Linked DNA regions of Pedosphaera parvula Ellin514. The main gene of each other region encodes a partner of the protein of the gene in region 2 in a complex. Links are inferred from orthologs where the notes say so. Each region holds a gene or a part of one and is shown on either strand. Other genes may lie near its edges. The genes, in order: CFLAV_RS08405 and mnmE.

The links.
Region 1: the proteins of mnmE (region 2) and CFLAV_RS08405 are in contact, whole or in part, in a solved structure (PDB 9HIP), measured with the Escherichia coli proteins. The link is inferred for Pedosphaera parvula Ellin514 from one-to-one orthologs.

What each region holds. Positions count from the first base shown.
Region 1 is NZ_ABOX02000008.1:96,920-104,327, forward strand. The notes cover bases 2,894-5,893. They hold CFLAV_RS08405 (tRNA uridine-5-carboxymethylaminomethyl modification enzyme MnmG/GidA), read right to left. Parts: upstream 5,372-5,893; coding sequence 3,416-5,371; downstream 2,894-3,415. Other genes in these bases: CFLAV_RS08400 (FG-GAP repeat domain-containing protein), read right to left, coding at 2,894-3,246; CFLAV_RS08410 (glucose-6-phosphate isomerase), read right to left, coding at 5,371-5,893. Also shown: CFLAV_RS08395 (PVC-type heme-binding CxxCH protein), read right to left, coding at 1-1,814; more of CFLAV_RS08400, read right to left, coding at 1,900-2,893; more of CFLAV_RS08410, read right to left, coding at 5,894-6,969. UniProt on the Escherichia coli protein: NAD-binding protein involved in the addition of a carboxymethylaminomethyl (cmnm) group at the wobble position (U34) of certain tRNAs, forming tRNA-cmnm(5)s(2)U34.
Region 2 is NZ_ABOX02000019.1:79,402-86,666, reverse strand. Bases 1,945-4,801 are described here. They hold mnmE (tRNA uridine-5-carboxymethylaminomethyl(34) synthesis GTPase MnmE), read right to left. Parts: upstream 4,132-4,801; coding sequence 2,758-4,131; downstream 1,945-2,757. Other genes in these bases: murQ (N-acetylmuramic acid 6-phosphate etherase), read left to right, coding at 4,579-4,801; CFLAV_RS15875 (hypothetical protein), read right to left, coding at 4,148-4,405; CFLAV_RS15885 (FAD-containing oxidoreductase), read left to right, coding at 1,945-2,720. Outside these bases: CFLAV_RS15895 (TIGR00282 family metallophosphoesterase), read right to left, coding at 1-48; CFLAV_RS15890 (tetratricopeptide repeat protein), read right to left, coding at 225-1,157; more of CFLAV_RS15885, read left to right, coding at 1,344-1,944; more of murQ, read left to right, coding at 4,802-6,441; CFLAV_RS15865 (YIP1 family protein), read right to left, coding at 6,452-6,832; CFLAV_RS15860 (FtsB family cell division protein), read left to right, coding at 7,070-7,265. UniProt on the Escherichia coli protein: Exhibits a very high intrinsic GTPase hydrolysis rate. Involved in the addition of a carboxymethylaminomethyl (cmnm) group at the wobble position (U34) of certain tRNAs, forming tRNA-cmnm(5)s(2)U34.

The DNA.
Region 1 (7,408 bases), on a different replicon or contig from region 2:
CTTAATTTTTCCAAATTGACCGGCGTGGTTTTGGTGTCGCCGTAAACGATTTTAAAGATGCGGCCATTGGAGCGGTCGTGACCATTCGGATCATTATGGTGACATTGGTTTTTGTCGTACCAATCGATCATGTAAACGGAACCATCCTGGTCGTATTGCAAATTAAGAATCTGCGACCATGAATCGTTGAAGTTGATGAAGTCGGGATGATGATGGCCTACGAAACCGGAGCCCTGGCGCTCGGGGATGTCCATGTTGATACGTGCGCCATGGATGTTGTTCATGAACAGTCCGCCGCGATATTCTTCAGGCCAACTGTCCCCTTGATAAACCATCAAGCCGGCGTGGGCATGACCACCACCCATGGCACCCGCACGACCGTTGGCGGCATGGGGACCCTTGTTGCCGCCGTAATGGAGATGGTCGGCAATGGTTTTGATGTCGTCGTAGATGTAAGGATTGACGTGCTGACCGCCCTGACGTTCGTAACGTGCGCCTTGAATCATGTGCCAGAGATGGGGAATGACGCAGGCTTCGATGAAGCATTGACCATGTTCATCAAAATCGACACCCCACGGATTGCTCGTGCCTTCGGAGAAACGTTCGAAGATATGTTTGGTGGGATGATAACGCCAGACACCGGCGGTCATCGGAATGCGTTCGCTATTAGGCGCGCCGGGTTTGCCGACATTGGAAAATGTAAATACGCCGTGGCAACCGTAGAGCCAGCCGTCGGGTCCCCAAGTGAAAGTGTTTAGAGTTTCGTGGGTATCTTGATGGCCCCAACCGTCGAGAAGAATTTGTGGTTTGCCTGCGGGCTTGGGTTCGTCGCCATCCTGAATGGGAATATACATTAGGTACGGAGCCGCGCCGACCCAGACACCGCCGAAGCCAACTTCAAGACCGCTGACGAGGTTGAGACCTTCGATGAAGACGGTACGCTTGTCGAATTTGCCGTCGCCGTTCGTATCTTCGAAGACGAGAATACGATCCTTCCCCTGCCCTTCCGGTGCGGGAATGGGATAGGTATAAGCTTCGGCCACCCAGATGCGACCGCGATGGTCGATGGCGAAAGCAATTGGTTGTTTCACATCCGGCTCGCCGGCGAACAGGTGCGCTTTAAAACCGGGAGGCAGAGTCATCTCCTTCGCGGCATCTTCGGGTGAGAGGCCGGCGAATTTAATGACATCGGCTGGAGGCATTTCGTCGGCAGCAATTTTTGCAGGGTCGAGAGCGTTCGCCAATTGCGGCTTTTGATCGTAGAATTCAAAGTCGTCAAAGTTGATGTGTCCCCAGCCGCCGGTTTCATCATCGACGAGGCGGATGAAAATTTCCTTGCCGAGCTGTTGCTGCAAATCGACGAGCACCGGTCGCAATTGTTCGCTGTCGTAACCGGAAACTTTTAGAAATACCTTGTGGTCGTTGGCAGTGGCCAATTCAACGCGCGTGCCGGGCTGATTACCTCCAGCGATGAGGAAACTCGCCCAGGGATGAGTGACTTTGAAAGGAACTGAAGTGAGGGTGCCTTTTGCCTTGTCGCCCGCGACTTCGTAGGTGCCGATCCAGTAATCACCCTGGTGATTACTCTTCATGTCTCCGCGACGAGGAGAGACAGTGTCACCACGAATAGGTTGCTTCTCGAATGCCTGGCCGACGGCTGTCCAATCTTTAAGCGTGCCGTTTTCAAAGTCGAGGTTGAGTGGCTTGCCATCCTTGCCCGCGGGTTTGATCGGCCCGGCATCCGCAGCCAATAGATTCAATGCGGTGAACAGAGCGGCGATGCCTAAACATGAAGTGCGAAGGAGCGATTTCATTCAAATGAAAGTGTTAGCTGACTAAATGCAGACGTCGTATTCTGCACGGCATTCAACTTCAATTTTCGATTAATGAGGAGAGCAGTTATTTTACGGCCGCTTGCTTTTCCCCGGACGATTTGGCAACGGGTTTGGGTTGTGCTTTTTCCCATTCGGACTTGCTGACTTTTTTGGCTTCCTGCAAAAGGACAAATGTTCCCTTTTTGTTGCCAACCACGATGTCGGGTAATTTGTCCTTATTAATATTGCCGGCGACCACCTGTGTGCCAACGCCGGAGTTATCATCGATCAGGTAAGGCACAAAATCCGCCTGGCCTTTTCCTTTGCGTACGAGTTTGAACCAATACACCACTGCGGGGTCAGAAGGATCGACATCCCCGTGATTGCCATGAGCCCAGAAACGTTTTCCAGTGACGATGTCTTTCAAGCCGTCACCGTCCATATCAATCAGGTCAACAGAGTGGAGCTGGGAAAAAGTGACGCCGTATTCGTTCGGCTCCTTTTTTTCGTTTAAGAGGATGTGCTGCTTGAAGGAGATTTCTCCGTTTTCAGTAATCTGTTCATACCAGGCCAGCCCATAGCCGTGCGCATTGAGGGCGGTGATGACGTCGTTTTTGCCATCGCCATTGACGTCATAGGCATACATTTGGGAGCTACCATGGCCGGGAGCAAACGGGAATTTATGAAACTTCCAGACGGGATCGCCTGCAAGTGAAGCGGGCTGTTCCCACCAGCCGCCAGCTTCGAGGAGATCCATGCGTCCATCGCCGTTAATGTCCCCTACTCCGAGGCCGTGGGTGAACTTGTGCCAATTGCCTTTTTGTGAAATGGGATGGAAGGTCCAGGGTTTTTCGGGATGTTGCCAATCTGCAGTGGCGTAACCGAAGTAACCGCCCGAGTTACAAATGATGTCAGGCTTGCCATCGCCGTTAATGTCCTGGAAAGTTGGCGATTCGTTATCGACCATGTCGAAGACCTGGTGCCGTTGCCAATGACCTTCCCTGCCCTTCGGGTTTTCATACCAGACGGCTTCCTTGCCAGGGAATCCGTATATCATGATGTCATCCCAGCCGTCGCCATTGAAGTCGTAGGTGAACGCGAAGAAATTATCGGAGTAGGTGTTGTTCACGCCGAGGGCTCCTTCGAAACCTTCGACCTTTTCTTCGGTGCCGTCAGCTTTCTTTAATTTGAAGCTGGTGTTTGCGGGATAATATTCGTGGCGCTTTTGAAAATCGGGGCCTTCGTACCAATAGGGGCCGGAGACGACGTCCATTATGCCATCGTGATTGAAGTCGCCAAAGTTTGCCCCTTCGCCCCAGAACTTATCGGTGAGCTGAATCTTTTTAAACGTGTGGACCGTGTAATCCTTGGCTGAAGCGCTGAGAAGAGCGCTCAGAGATAGTACGACCGCAGTGAAGGAAAGCTTGAGCATTTCCTATCTTTTGCAGTTCTCTGAGAGAGGGTCAAGCCCGTGACAGCTTTAGTCCGAAATTAAAAGATGTAATATGTATGGAACTGCGGAAAGTACGAAGAGATTCGTATAATGCTTATTTGGCGGGTTGGGCTTGGTATGGTTTGAATTCATTGAAGTCTCCTGCCTATCAACAGCAGCCTTCCGGCTCCGATGAACAGTTCCCGTCCGTGGCCGAGGTTGCCGCAGGTGTTACGGCTGGAACGCCGCGCTTGAGCCACACCATTAGGATTCCGATATCTGAAGGCGAAACGCCGGAGATGCGGGATGCCTGGCCAAGTGTCGCTGGCCGAATCTTTTTAAGTTTTTGGCGAGCTTCTGTTCGAAGGCTGTGAACGGTATCGTAGTCGAAAGCGGTGGGAATTTGTTTATCTTCCAAGGTCTTGAACTTCTCTACTTCCAGTTCCTGGCGGTCGATGTAGCCCTCATATTTGATGGCGATTTCCACCTGTTGGATTACGTCTTCAGACAGATCGGTGCGCTTCCCTGGTAAGTCCTGATAAGTGACTTGGGGTCTTCGGAGCAACTGTGCCAATAGATCCGTACCTTGACGGGTCTTTTCCAGACGGTCGATTTCCGCGGCGATGGCTTCCCTTTTGGCCTTGAACTTTATGTAATTCCGTTCAGGCAGGAGTCCGATTTGATGGCCAGTTTCGGATAAGCGGAGATCGGCGTTATCCTGGCGAAGAATCAAACGGTATTCGGCCCGGGACGTGAACATGCGGTAGGGTTCGATGGTTCCCTTGGTCACGAGGTCGTCTATGAGCACTCCTATATAGGCCTGATCTCGCCTCAGAATGATAGGTTCCTTCCCCTGCACTTTCCGTGCGGCGTTGATTCCCGCCATCAATCCTTGGGCTCCAGCTTCTTCGTAGCCGGAGGTGCCATTGATTTGGCCGGCCAGAAAGAGGTGCGAGCAGACCTTGGTTTCCAGTGACGGGTAAAGCTGGGTCGGGAAGGCAAAGTCATATTCCACGGCATAGGCGGGTCGGAGGATTTCTGCGTTCTCGCAGCCGATGATTGTTTGCACCATTTGGACTTGAACCTCGTAGGGCAGACAGGTGGAAAATCCGTTTACATAGATCTCGTCCGTCGCGATTCCCTCTGGTTCCAGGAATATCTGTTGCCGCTCCTTTTCTGGAAACTTTACAATTTTATCTTCTATGGAGGGACAATACCGGGGGCCGACTCCTTCAATGACGCCGGAATACATGGGAGACTTGTGGATATTCTCCCGGATGATCTTGGCGGTAGCATCTGTGGTATACGTTATATAGCAATGAAGCTGGCCGTTTAAGCGATCCAAGATTGAGCCGGGCGGATATTTGCCCGCTGAGTGGCCAATATCCCGTGGATTGACCCCAGAATGTTCCACGTGGAACAAATCATCCTTCCAATAGGTAAAAAAAGGAATAGGTTCGTCGCCGCTTTGCTCCGCGGTCTTGGTGAAATCAATCGACCGGCGGAGCAGGCGAGGGGGCGTGCCGGTCTTCAGACGACCTAATTCCAGACCGACTTCTTTCAGCGAGGCCGAAAGGTTCATGGCGGCGGACTCCCCGGCGCGGCCTCCGGATTGTTGATTCTGGCCTATGTGCATCAAGCCTCGAAGAAAAGTGCCGGTGGTAATGACGACCGTAGCGGATAGGTATTGGACTTCCAAGGAGGTTTCAACCCCGGTGACCTGCCCGTTCTGGTGAACCAATTTGATGGTTTGGCCCTGCTTAACATCCAGATTGGGTTCGCGCTCGCAGACCCATTTAAGTCGGAATTGGTAGGCTTTCTTATCGCACTGAGCGCGGGGAGCCCAGACGGCTGGACCCTTTTTAGTATTGAGCATCCGAAACTGAAGGCCTGTCATGTCCGTGGCTTTGCCCATCTCGCCGCCAAGGGCATCGATCTCCCGGGTAAGATGGCCTTTGGCCAAGCCGCCAATGGCGGGGTTGCAGGACATCTGGCCGATGGTATCGGCATTGATCGTGAGCAGCAGGGTTTGACAACCCATGCGGGCGGCGGCCAGTGCGGCCTCAACACCTGCATGGCCGGCACCCACTACAATGACATCGTACTTCTTCGGATAAACAAACATTACTGCATTCTTTGATAGGTGGCATCGAAAGGACTTTTAGCGGGAGTCTTTTTGACGCCGTGATCAGGATTTGCAGCCATGTGTTCGCAAACTTTAAAAACGGTTTCGAAGTCGTCGTGAGCTCCTATGCCACTTGCTATTTGGGCAGAGGTCAAAGCATGGCCGCGCTTTTCGATTAAATAATTCAGGATTCTGCGCTGTAAGTCAATGACAGCAGCAGCGGCTTTTTTGCCGGCCTCGACGCCTGGTTGGTGATAGGCGTTTATGTTAACTAATGATGCGTACAGCCCTACGGCCCGTTCATAAAGAGCAATAAGCAAGCCGACGGAGAAAGGAGTTACAGACTGCAACGTTAACGTAATCGATTCCCTGCCATTTTCATACAAAGCCTGCCGTGTTCCGAGGAAAAAGCCTTCCAAATAGTCGCCGGAAGTTACATTGGGATCCACTTCGATAGATTTTCCATCCCGGTCCTTCAAAACTTCGATAAAGGTCACAAAAAAGTTCAAAATGCCTTCTCTAAGTTGTTGAACATAAGAATGTTGGTCGGTGGAACCTTTATTGCCGAAGACTGCGATCCCTTGGTTTACGACTTTGCCATCGAGGTCTTTCTCTTTTCCAAGTGACTCCATGATAAGCTGTTGCGAATATTTTGAAAAGAATTCCAGCCGATCCTTGTAGGGCAGGATGACCATGTTCTTGGTTCCCTTGCCGTTGCCAATATAATACCACATCAATGCCAATTGAGCGGATGGGTTTTGGTTTATATCGGTTTGGCGGGTGATATCGTCGCAAGCCTTGGCTCCCGAGAGCATCTCATCAATATCGATGCCTTGAAGGGCGGCGGGGAGAAGACCAACGGCAGAAAGTTCGCTGGTGCGACCGCCTACCCAATCCCACATCGGGAAGCGACGTATCCAGTTGTTGTTTTTGGCATAATTATCCAACTCACTCAAAGAGCCGGTGACGGCGACCGCGTGGGTGGGGAACTTCAGACCTGCGCGTTCATAGGCTACCTGGGCTTCGAGCATGCCATTACGGGTTTCCTTGGTGCCGCCCGATTTGGAGATCACAACGGTCAGCGTTTCGCCCAATTGGCCATTCAACTCGGCCAGAACCTTGTCCATGCCATCGGGATCGGTGTTATCAAAGAAGAAGATGGACATTTTATCCGTTTTGGGGTGACCCAAGGCGTGGGCAACGAATTGGGGTCCAAGAGCCGAACCGCCAATTCCGATAACCAACAAATTCTTGAAGGGGCCTTTGGAGCCTTTGATCGCGCCACTATGTACCTGGGCCGCAAATTCCTTGATTGAGGCGAGCGTATCCTCGATTTCCTTTTGAATTGTTTTGGTGGGAGCGAGTGCGGGATTGCGCAGCCAGTAATGTCCAACCATGCGTTTTTCGTCAGGGTTGGCGATGCCACCTTTTTCCAGTTCAGCCATGGCAATCAAGGCTTTCTGGATGGGTGTCTTCATGGAAGCGAGAAAATCGGCGCTGAAATTCATGCGGCTCAGGTCGATGGCGAGGCCGAGGGAAGGGAATTCGGTATAATACTTCTGAAATCGCGGCCAAAGTTCAGTTTTGGAAAAGCTCATAGTTGTGGGGCTAGCCTACTGCATGTGGAAGGAGAAATAAACCAGCATTTGAAAATACAAACGGGCAGGGGATGACAGAGTGGTTTTCATGCAGGGCGGACACATCTATATCTAAATCGATTCTCCCCTCAGAATGTGTGCCGTCACTCCATTTCTCTCGACACGAAGTCCAACCGTTTTTAAAATACCCTTATTACCCGGCTCCAATAAGGGTATTTTAGTTTTTATTCTTTGCATCAGATCTGACATAGATCTTAATCCTGGGCCTAGAGGACAACGGAATTGACCATATCACAATTATAGATCACGTAGCAAACGAGCTGATCGATTATTTGCGACCATAGTTATGAAGCGATTCTTTACATTAGTTTTTCTTTTAGGCATATTTTCGTCTTCGTTAATTGGATGTGCCCACAATCGACAGATATGCATTAAGGTA
Region 2 (7,265 bases):
CCGCCGCCCTGGTTCGCCCACAATATCTCCAATAAACAGAATCTTCACCTCCGCATAAAGTAATACGTGGAGAGGCCAAGGCAAGCTTTTGCCAATGTCCAACCTTGAAAATCAGCGGCACCAAATCATGGCATAGCGGCAAAAGCTACATTGTCTGGCAGCTTTTGGGAGAATTGGATGGCTCAGTTTACAGGAAGGAAGTGCAGAGTCTGTTGCCTATCCAGTTAATTCGATTTGGGCTGCCTGGCTTCAATATTCTTCAAAAGACTCCGCTTCCGCTCCTGGTAACTTTCATCAGTGACGTCCTTAAGCTGTTCGCGAGCTTCATCAAATCGGTTTGCGTTGAGTTTGAAACGGGCAAGATGAAGATAAACCCCCTGCTTTTCGAAATCACTGGCAGCAAGATTTAAAACATTGGTCCAGGCGTTCAGGGCGGCATCAGTCGGAGTTGGTTTAATCCCATAATATGTTTGTGCCAGATCCTGGGCTAATTTGAAGTTCTTCGGGTCGAGCTTCAAAGCCTGCTGGTAAAGTCCCAGTGCCTTTATAAACACTTGTTGTTCATCCAGGTGGTAATAAACCATCGCTTCCTTGCGAAAGAGGGAGACGGTGTCGGCAAAGTTGCTCAGGTAAAGAGGTTCAACCGGATCGATTTCGATCGCTTTGGAGTAATACTCGAAAGCCTTCTTTACGGGGCCGTGTTCACCGTAATAATTGGCCAGATTATTCCAGGAAGCGCCATTCTTTGGATCCAGTTCGCGGGCTTTCTCCCATTGTTGGGAGGCAGCATGTTCATCGCCCGTCTGATTCAGGAAACTGCCATAGGTCAGGCGGGCAGGAGCATAATCAGGGTAGCGGTGAATTAATTCATCATACGATTTTCTGACTGGGACCAAACGCTTTCGTATCCGTTCGCCAAGATCAGAGCTGGATGCCTCTCCGGTTTTCTTGCTGACGGTTTTACTTTCTTGACGCCATTTATCCACTTCGGCCTGGGCGGCATCATCTTCCTGCATCACTTTCTGGAATTCCTTTTCAACTGGGTCGTTCGGAACCGCGACAGAAATGCCAACAGTTTGATTGGCAAGATTGCTGATGGCTGCCGGCTGGTTAGTGGCTACCAGAACGCCAAGAAGGCCGATCAACAAATCACTCATGAAGACAGCCTAGCAGCTTGCCTCAAGAAACGCCAAGCAGGCAATTGTAACCAGAATGAAACCAGGAGTTTGATGACATCATTGATGAGCCAGATTGGGATTTCACAAAGTTCAGAAGACAACATTCTTGAAACAATATAGTTGAATGCGCATTACGACTGGGGAACGTTACGCCTGCGAGGGGTTATGACAGTTACTTACGACGCAATCATCATCGGCACCGGCCAGGCAGGACCATCTCTGGCAGAGCGTTTGAGCCAGGCTGGCATGAAGGTCGCAATTATCGAACGGGAACGGTTCGGCGGTACCTGTGTCAACACGGGCTGCACCCCCACAAAAACAATGGTGGCAAGTGCCTATGCCGCACATCTCGCACGACGCGCTGGCGATTTTGGAGTTGTCATTAATGGGCAAGTCAGCGTGGACATGAAACGGGTCAAGGCCCGGAAGGATGAGATCGTAAATAATTCAAGCAAATCAGTTGAATCATGGCTTCGAAACATGCGCAACTGCACGGTCTACCTGGGATCGGCGCGATTCGAATCGGCTCACACCGTGAGAGTGGGTGACACAGTGCTTGGTGCAGAGCGGACTTTTATCAATGTGGGCACACGGGCACGCATACCGGCTTTGCCGGGAATCGACCAGGTTCCCTTTACCACAAACTCATCGCTGTTAAACATCGATTTGGTTCCCGAGCATCTCATCACAATCGGAGGCAGTTATATCGGGTTGGAGTTTGGACAAATGTTCCGCCGTTTTGGAAGCCGCGTGACCATAGTCGAAATGGCGCCCCGTTTGATTCAACATGAAGATGAAAATGTTTCCGCCGCCATCAAAGACATTTTGGAACATGAGGGAATTGACATACGTCTGAACGCCACCTGCATCAGCTTTGGAAGAAAAGGAGGACAAATCACAGCCGGGCTCGATTGTGCAGAGGGCCCGCCGGAGGTAACCGGGTCGCACCTGTTGCTGGCGGTCGGGCGTCAGCCAAATACAGATGATCTTGGCTTGGACAAGGCAGGCATCCGCGTGGACAAGCATGGCTACCTCGTGGTGGATGATGAACTTAAAACCAACGTTCCCGGTGTCTGGGCTTTGGGCGATTGCAATGGGAAGGGCGCTTTCACTCACACGGCGTACAATGACTTTGAAATCGTGGCGGCCAACTTATTGGATAAGGAATCGCGCAAAGTGAGCGACCGTATTCCCGCCTATGCACTCTACATCGATCCGCCACTCGGCAGAGCGGGCATGACGGTGGATCAAGTCCGAAAATCCGGGCGCCCGGCGCTGATTGGCACCCGCCCCATGACGCACGTCATGCGTGCGGTGGAAAAGGGTGAGACTCTGGGTCTCATGCAGGTTGTAATCGACAATGAAACGAAGCAAATCCTCGGCGCGGCAATACTGGGCACTGGCGGCGACGAAGTCATTCATTGCATCCTGGACACCATGTATGCCAAGGCCCCCTTCTCTGTTTTGCAACGGGCTATGCACATACACCCCACGGTTTCAGAACTCATCCCAACAATGCTTGGAGAACTGCAATTGTTGTGAGGAACGCATTTGACTTTATCTATTTTTCCGCTCCGGCTCACTTCCCGATACAAAACTGACTGAAAATCGAATCCAATATATCCTCGGTCGTGGTCTTGCCTACAATTTCGCCGACCGCATTCACCGCAATCCGTAAATCCATTGCGACCAACTCCAACGTCTCATCCCCCTTGAGCGCCGTGATGGTTCGCTGTGTGGCTGACCGGGCGCGATTCAGTGCCTCCTGGTGACGCGAATTAATCATCACTTGCAACATTTCCGCCCGGATTTCTCCTGCCCACACCATTGATTTGATGGCATCCTTTAGAGTTTCAATCCCCTTCCCGCTCAGGCAACACACCTCAACCACAGGAGCATGAATTCCCGTTTGCAAATCCAGCTTCGCCGGTAAATCCATTTTGTTGCGAACAAGGATTCGCTTCTTGTCGCTGAACTCTGCCAGGTAATTCTCATCCGCCATCGTCAGCGGCTCGGACGCATCCAACACGTGCAAAATAAACTCCGCCTTCGACAATGTCTCACGGCTGCGTCGGATTCCTTCAACCTCGATTTCATCTCCCGCTTCGCGCAATCCCGCTGTATCGACAAAAACAATCGGCAATCCACGCACATTGGCCGTCTCTTCAATCGTATCCCGGGTTGTCCCAGGTATGTGAGAAACAATCGCGCGGTCTCGCCCCAACAGTTGATTGAGCAAACTCGATTTCCCCGCGTTCGGACGCCCTATGATCGCAGCACGAATGCCCCGGCGTAAAATCTGCCCCTCATTGGAAGTGCGAAGCAGTTCCTCCATAAACTCCAGGCCCCGCTCCAATCTTCCAATTAATTTAACCTTTGTGTCGGGTGAGATGTCCTCGTCTGGAAAATCGATATGAGCTTCCACATGCGCGAGCGTTTTTACCATGTCATCCCGCAGAGCATTAATCCTTTGGGAAAGCTTCCCTGCGAGTTGTTCATTCGCGGCAGTAAGGGCCAATTCCGTCCGGGCGTGAATTAAATCAGCCACCGCTTCGGCTTGAGCCAGGTCGATACGGCCATTCAGAAAAGCCCGCTTCGTAAATTCGCCGGGCTCCGCCAGCCTCGCGCCATTTTCCAACACGGTGTCCAAAACCAGCTTCGCCGGCAGCAAACCTCCGTGGCAGGTAATCTCCACCACATCTTCACGGGTCAACGTCCTTGGTGCACGCATGACCGCCAACAAGACCTCGTCCACGCTCTGTCCGTGACGAATGATTCTTCCATAATGGATCGTGTGAGTCGGCGCAGCAGACGGATTTATTGAAGACTTGCCAACGGGTTGAAAGCTCTTGTCCGCAATGCTTAACGCTTCCCGCCCTGAAAGACGAATAACGGCCAACCCACCTTCACCCAAAGGAGTTGCGATGGCGGCAATGGTGTCATCGAGTAGCATTGTGGCCGCGGCTCAGTTATTGATGTCCATGGCAATTGCCACGTGCATTTTCAGCATCCTGACCTTCAAGAAATAGACGAGCCTTCTGATAACTCTTTTTATGAAGATAATGGAGCAACTCGGGTGCAGTCTGAACTGGTAATTGGCGCGTCAGCTCATCCAGCCTGGCAAAAACCGGCAGCAGATTTGGCTTGGGATTGGTTGTGGGCATGGCTTTCACCTTTTCATCCAGCTCAACCAGGGTTTGCAAAATACTCTGTTCCGTTCCAGTCATAATTAAGTATTAACCTCGTATCCTCCTTTACTCAAAACATTTTAGACCGACCGGACGGGCACCACCCATCAGGATACAGGTTTCCCGATTACATTCAATATTACATCAAATACTTACATTACTGAGCACTTTATTGCTTTGAAAAAATAAGGATTTAAAGATAATCCGCGTCAATGACAATTAGTAGTACAAAACAGCCTGCCAGACCGTTGTTCCTAGGTATCGAAGGGGGCGGCACTCGTACCGTGGCCCTGCTTGCCGACGCCCGCAGGCATTTTCTTCATCGATTTGAAGCCGGGCCAGCAAATGTAAAACTCCTCAACGATGCTCAACTGGTTCGCCTCCTGCGCTCCATCGCTGAGGCTTTTCCGCAGCCCGATGCTTTGGCGATCGGCATGGCTGGTGCACGCACTGAGAACGATTGGGAACGCATTCGCAACGCTGCCTCCAAGGTCTGGACTCAAATCCCCGCGTACGCGACCAACGATCTGGAAACAGCGCTGACTGCCACGGACGAAAAGGACGTTGAAGACGCTGAAGCACGAATATTGATGCTTAGCGGAACTGGCTCCTGCTGCTATGGCCGCAATCGGGCGGGCAAGACCGGCAAGATCGGCGGCTGGGGACATATTCTAGGCGATAAAGGGAGTGGTTACGAAATTGGTCTCCGTGCCCTGAAGGCAGTCGTATTCTACTATGACCGCGACGGCGCCTGGGCCCGGCTCGGTCAGCAGCTTTTGCATCGACTGGAACTAAACGAGCCTAATGAACTGATTGCCTGGGCTCAGGCAGCCAACAAAACCACCATCGCCAGCCTGGCCACGGAGGTTTTTGTCGCCTGGAAAAAAGGCGATAAGATTGCGGCTGATATTCTTGCCAGTGCCGAGTCCAGCTTGGTGGAAGACGCAGTTGCTTGTGCTAGGCAATTGGCGAATCCGAAAGCGCCGGTTCATTTTATTCTCTCGGGCAGCGTTCTTTTGAAGCAGCCGCAATTTACCAGGGGCATTTCCAATAAACTCAAAAAGCTCTGGCCTGGCGCGCAGGTTACCCCTCTTGAGCGGGAGAGTGTCTGGGGCGCTGTCATTCTGGCCCAAAAGATTTGGAGTGGCCACTCGGCATCGCTGAAGCCAGTCCGGTCCACCAGGAAAACAATTGTTAAGTCGCACGTTCCCGAATTGCCCTTGTCCCAGATGGCAAAACTTTCTCCCACGGAACAGCGCAATCCACGCTCCCTGAACCTGGATAAACTGCCGCTCTCTCAGTCCATCGAACTGATGTTGTCGGAAGACGCCGCGATTCCCCAGGCAATTCTGCAGGAGCGCGATCACATCGAGCAGGCGGTAAAATACATTTCCCAGGCATTCAAAAAAGGTGGCAGACTTTTCTATGTTGGCGCAGGCACCAGCGGTCGCCTGGGAGTGCTCGATGCCAGCGAATGTCCCCCCACTTTTCGTAGCGATCCTGAGATGGTTCAGGGAATTATTGCCGGTGGCCAGGGTGCCCTTTGGCGTTCTGTTGAAGGAGCCGAAGATGATCCGGTTGCCGGTGCCAGAGCCATAGAATTTCGTTCCGTAACCAGCAAGGACGTGGTGGTCGGAATCGCGGCCAGTGGTCGCACCCCGTTCGTTTGGGGTGCGTTGGGTGAAGCAAAAGGTCGCGGAGCCAGGACAATACTCGTCGGCTTTAATCCTTTCTTAAACATTCCGGGGGATGCCCGGCCCGATATTGTGATCACTCCCAATGTGGGACCCGAACTGCTCACCGGCTCCACTCGTCTCAAAGCCGGCACGGCCACCAAGCTCATCCTGAATATTTTCACCACGCTGGCCATGGTTCGTATCGGCAAAGTCGTCAGCAATTTGATGGTAGACCTGAATCCTTCAAACACCAAGCTGCGTGACCGCGCCGTAAGAATTATTCAAGAATTGAAAGGCGTGGATTATGCCACCGCCCAGACAGCATTGGAAAAGTCCGAATGGGTAATAAAGAAAGCCGTGGCGACGCTCGATCGAAGGGCCAAATCAAAATCCAGTTAGCACCCCCGGTTTAAGGGAAGAGAGTGAGCTTACCTTGCATCGAGACCAGCTCGGTAAGCACCCTCGCCAATCCGCTGCTGATAATCAGCAATACCCCGCCTATGCGATAAAGGCCGAAGGACTGCGACTGCGGCGGATCTGGATCAAGCAGCCTGGGAAATCGATGGTACAGCACCGAGAGGGAAAGCACCATTCCCATACACAGGGTAATCCATGGATTCATGGCCGGCAGAGCGTCAAGCATTCGTACCGGGAGCATCGGACCTATCGTATATGCTATCAATGTGAAGCATTGAGTATAGGTGTTCCGGCCGCGAAAAGTTTCCCCCGCTGATTTGACCAGTTGCGCTCCGATAAAAACCACGGCCAGACTCGCGACAATCGATGTTATTAGAATACCAAATTTGAAGGATTCTTTGTGCGCGGATCATTTAAGAGTAATGTTGCGACTTCATCTGCTTGCGGCCGGTTTGATCGGCTGCTTAACCACTCTCACGATTGCTCGAACCCAACCCAACCCTCATTTACGCCCAAGCTTCGAGCCTGACGTCGATCGGCTTGCCCGGAAAACTATCCACCAATAAATATCTCCTTTTCTTCTGTATCGTAAAAAGCTTTACTGATTACGATGAAAGTCAATTTAGGCATCTGGGATAAACTTACCCAGGCGGTTATTTTCCTGGTGATGCTGGCCTTCCTTATTGGCGTCGGTATCTGGTATATGCCGCTCGTTAATCAAAACGAGCGTCTCCGGAAGGAAATTTTGCGGTTAGACACCCAGTTGCACCAGGAGGAGGAGAACTCCAGGAAAATCAAGACATCCC